DNA from 2 places in the Gracilibacillus sp. JCM 18860 genome. Region 2 is predicted to be linked to the other one. Evidence: predicted binding sites of a transcription regulator. Region 2 holds the regulator's gene; the other holds the start of a gene.
The links. Region 2 encodes LexA, which represses DNA repair genes until DNA is damaged. Its sites were predicted from a motif close to CGAACATATGTTCG; they were not measured.
Positions count from the first base shown of each region.

Region 1: the regulator LexA is predicted to act here: its motif matches at 1,557-1,570, upstream of ACZ5R4_RS18675 (RpnC/YadD family protein).

Region 1 covers NZ_AP043868.1:3,809,517-3,811,983, reverse strand. The annotation lists gene ACZ5R4_RS18680 (pyridoxamine 5'-phosphate oxidase family protein) at 1-852, shown strand, start outside; gene ACZ5R4_RS18675 (RpnC/YadD family protein) at 972-1,538, opposite strand; gene selD (selenide, water dikinase SelD) at 1,675-2,467, shown strand, end outside.
Region 2 covers NZ_AP043868.1:372,734-375,200, reverse strand. The annotation lists gene ACZ5R4_RS01980 (YneB family resolvase-like protein) at 1-436, opposite strand, end outside; gene lexA (transcriptional repressor LexA) at 695-1,315, shown strand; gene ACZ5R4_RS01970 (hypothetical protein) at 1,375-1,506, opposite strand; gene ACZ5R4_RS01965 (hypothetical protein) at 1,669-2,049, shown strand; gene ACZ5R4_RS01960 (ABC transporter) at 2,067-2,411, opposite strand.

The sequences.
Region 1 (2,467 bases), 890 kb from region 2:
ATCGAAGTGCAAGAAAAAGCTTGTTTAAGGGAAGAGGCGTCCCGTGTAAGTAAGATTGTTCGTGAAAATATCGTGGATGTTGCTGCAAGATTTATTGAAAAACAGGTGATGCTAATTATTGGATTACAGAATGACAATGGCTTGGTATGGACTTCTGTAGTTTATGAAAGGCCTGGTTTTGTGAAAGTAGTAGATTCACAAACAATTTCCGTGCGAGCCCTTCCTCAACCTTCCGATCCCATATTTGCTGGTTTGAAGACAGGCAATACGATAGGGATATTAGCCATTGAGTTTGAAACAAGAAAACGGATGAGAGTAAATGGGATCATTACGAAGGTTCACGGGACTGGATTTACTGTAGAAACAAGAGAAGTGTACTCGAACTGCCCAAAGTTCATACAATCGCGTACCTTTTTAGGCTTCCAAACAATGAAACGCCAAGAACCGAAACTAGCTACACACCTAGATAAAGACCAGAAGGAAATGATACGTGAAGCAGATACATTTTTTATTGCAACCCACCATTTAGAGCATGGTGCAGATGCTTCTCACCGTGGAGGATTACCTGGATTTGTCCATATTGCTGACCCCCAGACTCTATTAATCAAAGATTATCCAGGAAATCATATGTTTAATACACTAGGAAATCTAGTAGAAAATAAACAAACCGGCTTGTTGTTTCTTGATTTCGAGGCAGGAAACCTTCTTCAAATTAATGGAGAATCGACAGTACATTGGGAGGGGACCGAGAGGTTTATTCATTTTAAGGTTAGACAAGTAAGAAGTGTTATAGGAGGCTTCCCGCTCCAATGGGAGTTTGGTAACTATTCTCCTTTTAATCCTTCGTTATAGGAATATAGCAACTAGTTATGTATTAGGAAAATCCGAGCAGATTTTACAATTTAACAGTATGCAAAAGGAACTCTTCAAACAAATAGGGAGCGTGACCTTCCCTGCGCTCCCGGATATGATTAAGCCTTCAATTCTTCCACTTCATTCTCAGATAGCTCAGTAATATCACAAATTTCAGCTGTGTTATAACCTTTATTAATCAATTTTCTTGCAACTTCTTTTTTTCCTTCTTTTAATCCTTCTCTTAAACCTTTATCACGCCAGGAATTTGGTAACTTTTTGACAAATTCCTCTAAGGACTCATCCTTTGTATCGCGTAAATGTTCCATTAACTGCTCCTCCTCATTACGGTCTAGTTTTAAATAAGACTCAAAGAAACCATGAATTAATTCCATCTTAGCTGGATCTAACTCTAATGTTGCTAACAAACGCAAAAATTCTTTCTTCACTTGAATTCTCTCAGATTGTTTATAGCCCATTTTACTTAATAATGCAACTGCTACAGGATTAGAGGGTGCAAGAAAAGAACGCCAATTCTCTTTTCTTAATTCCACTTTCAAAAAATGGAATGTTAATACGTGATGGAACGGAAAGGACATGGTAAAAACGTCTGGTTCGTCTCGAATTTGATCATAGGTGAATATGGTACTACAACCCTCTCTTCTTCTTAATAACAAAGATAGCATAAAAGTTGTTCCATACAAAGAACATAAGTTCGCTAAATTGCAATCGATTCTACCTTTAATCTACTTAAAATGATCAAAATATATAGGTATGATAAACTAATCATAATAGAAATTGTAGAAAGGGCGTGCGGTGAACATGACGAATTCAATAAAATTAACCTCTTTAAGCTCAAAGGGTGGTTGTGGCTGTAAGATTGGTCCAGCCGATCTAAGCCAAGTACTTAAAATGCTCCCACCAGCTCAAGTGAACCCTCACTTATTAGTTGGGCTCGAAACAGGGGATGATGCTGGGGTATACCAATTAAACGAAACAACAGCTTTAGTTCAAACCTTAGATTTTTTCACACCGATTGTAGATGATCCATATTATTTTGGTCAAATTGCTGCAGCAAATTCGATTAGCGATGTTTATGCAATGGGAGGCACTCCTATTACGGCATTAAACATTGTAGCATTCCCCATCTCCACCTTAGATAAATCGATTCTTACAGATATTTTGCTTGGTGCAAGTGACAAATTGGCTGAGGCAGGCGTGACATTAGTTGGTGGACATTCAATTGACGATCAGGAGCCGAAATTTGGTTTAGCCGTAACAGGTACAGTACACCCAGATTATGTCAAAACAAATGCAGGCGCAAAACGAGGAGATCGTTTGATTTTAACCAAACCAATTGGTGTTGGAATATCGACATCAGCAATTAAGCGCGATCTTTTAAATGAAACGGAAATCGAACGCGTTTCAAAAGTGATGGCAACATTAAATAAAACAGCTGCAGAAACGATGAAAAACTATCAGGTCCATGCATGTACAGATGTGACAGGGTTTGGATTACTCGGACATGCCGTCGAAATGGCTAAGGAGAGCAAGGTAGAAATCCGAATAAATCAGGAGCAGGTGCCTGTTTTACCAAGAGTACGGGAATTAGCCG
Region 2 (2,467 bases):
TTTGGACTGCCTTTTTCATCCCTCTTTTTATTTTAGCGTTATGTAGCTTTCGTTGGTATTCCTCTACAATAGATACTATTTGTAAGACCATGGAATCCCCTTCAGAAAGCTCTAACTTACCACCTTGCGATAATGAATAGATGTCTACCTCTAGCTTAGCTATTTGATGTAATAAGGCAATTTTTGCATTTCCCCTACCTAATCTTGTTTCGTCTTGGATAAGTAGAAGGTTTGCCTGCTTTCTTTGAAATGCTTCGAGCATATCAAAAATCCCTTCTCTTTCTACCTCATAGCCACTTTGCTTTTCTTTGATTATTTTTACTACATTTATATTGCTTTTTTTAGCAAACTCTATTAACTCCTCTGTTTGCCTTTTTAATGACGTTGACTGAGTATCCTTTTCTGTACTAACTCTACTGTATATAATGGCATGCACGGACTACGACTCCTTAAATACTAAAGATAATAGAACTATACAAGAAAATAAGCACTATAACAAAAGAAAATAAATAAAATAAGTCAATTTTCGATAACTTTTTTAACATTTTTACCCCTCCATAGAACTTTTGTTCGTACTTTTATTATATACGAACAGAAGTTCCTGTCAAGTGTTTTTTTCGAACGAATGTTTGTGAATTTAGAAATGGTATGATATACTATTTTTAATAAATCATACGCAAAAGGAGTTTCATAAATGACAAATTTATCAAAACGACAAGAGCAAATCCTTGCCTATATCAAGGAACAGGTCGATTTAAAAGGTTATCCTCCTTCTGTTAGAGAAATTGGCCAAGCCGTTGGGTTAGCTTCTAGTTCTACTGTTCATGGCCACCTTGCTAGACTTGAGAAAAAAGGATATATTCGCCGAGATCCAACAAAGCCTCGTGCTATAGAAGTACTAACTCAAGAAGGGGAAGCAGATATTCCTCAAATGGAAGCAATGTTTGCTCCTGTCATTGGTAAAGTTACGGCAGGTCTTCCTATTACCGCTGTTGAAAATATTGAAGAATATATTCCGATTCCAAGCACTGACACACATGACAGTGACCAATTATTTGTATTAGTAATTGAAGGAAACAGTATGATCGAGGCTGGAATATTAGATGGTGATAAAGTGATTGTTAAACAACAAAACACTGCACAAAATGGGGAAATTGTGGTAGCTATGACTGAAGATAGTGAAGCAACTGTAAAAAGATTCTTCAAAGAAAAGGATCATATTAGATTACAGCCCGAAAATGCTACAATGGATGCACTTATTTACGATAATGTGAGCATCTTAGGTAAAGTGGTTGGGTTGTATCGTCATTTATAAAAAGGAAAAACGAAGATCATAGGTCTATGATCTTCGTTTTTTTATACAATATATACGTTTTAATCTCGTTCTAACTTATGTTCCGTTTCCTCAAATAATATGTCTAATTCCTCTATTTTTCGGTCTATATCTTCTTTTGTAATCACATGCGGGAGACCTTCTTGTTCATGCTTTCGAATACTTAAACTCATACATATTCCTCCTGATATGATTTCTAGATATTATATTATTCGCCATTTATTCTCAGAATCCTTGTTAAGATTTGTAAAATTAACTATTTATTTTACATTGCATAAAATATAGAGATTCGACTATAATAGGAACATATGTTTGTTACCTGAGGAGTGAGTGTAATGAGATACATTGGTGAACAAGAATTTAAAACAGCAACACGATTCTTATTTCTCACGATGACCATTCAAGTCATCCAATCTGACATTAAGCGATTGGAAAAATTATCCCCTTTTAAAATTAATGAGCCCTATTTGGCACTACTGCATCGATTAGAGATCAAAGCTACCGCCGAAAGACGATTGTTAAAACAAGAAATGTACAAGGAAAATATACAAGTTATCTTATCTGACAAAGATGGCACGTTTACCGAATATACATTTATTTGCAAAGGAAAGGAAGAGAAACGAAGATACTTCAACCCCGCTATTCGTAGTAAGGTGAGGAATATGATAGAGGAACTAATTAGTGGTGAGGAAAACAAAACAGAAACCTGTCAATAAATGGTAGGTTCTTTAGGTCATGCGTAAGTGCGTCGCTTTAATGCACCATATACCTCTTGGGCATGTTGATCACCATGTTTAGAAAGATGATGTTCTATATCCACCCTTTTTTCTTCAAAAAAGGGGTGAACTTGGGTGGTGTCTGCTATATGATAGATCCCTATTAAAATCTCCACGCCTTCACTTAATAAGAAGCAGTCTACTGTCTTCAGTAAAATATGGATAATAGCTGGAATCTGAAGAAATGCCTCTTCAGAAGTTAATCCCTCGACCAGATTCTCATAGGCATTTTGAAAATACCATTCATCATTTTCTAACTTTTTCTCCCAATCCTCAAAAATATTTAAGATAGCATTCTCCATCCTTTTTCTGTACTTTCTCCAATTAGACTTTTGTTATATTTCTGCTGTGTAAAAAT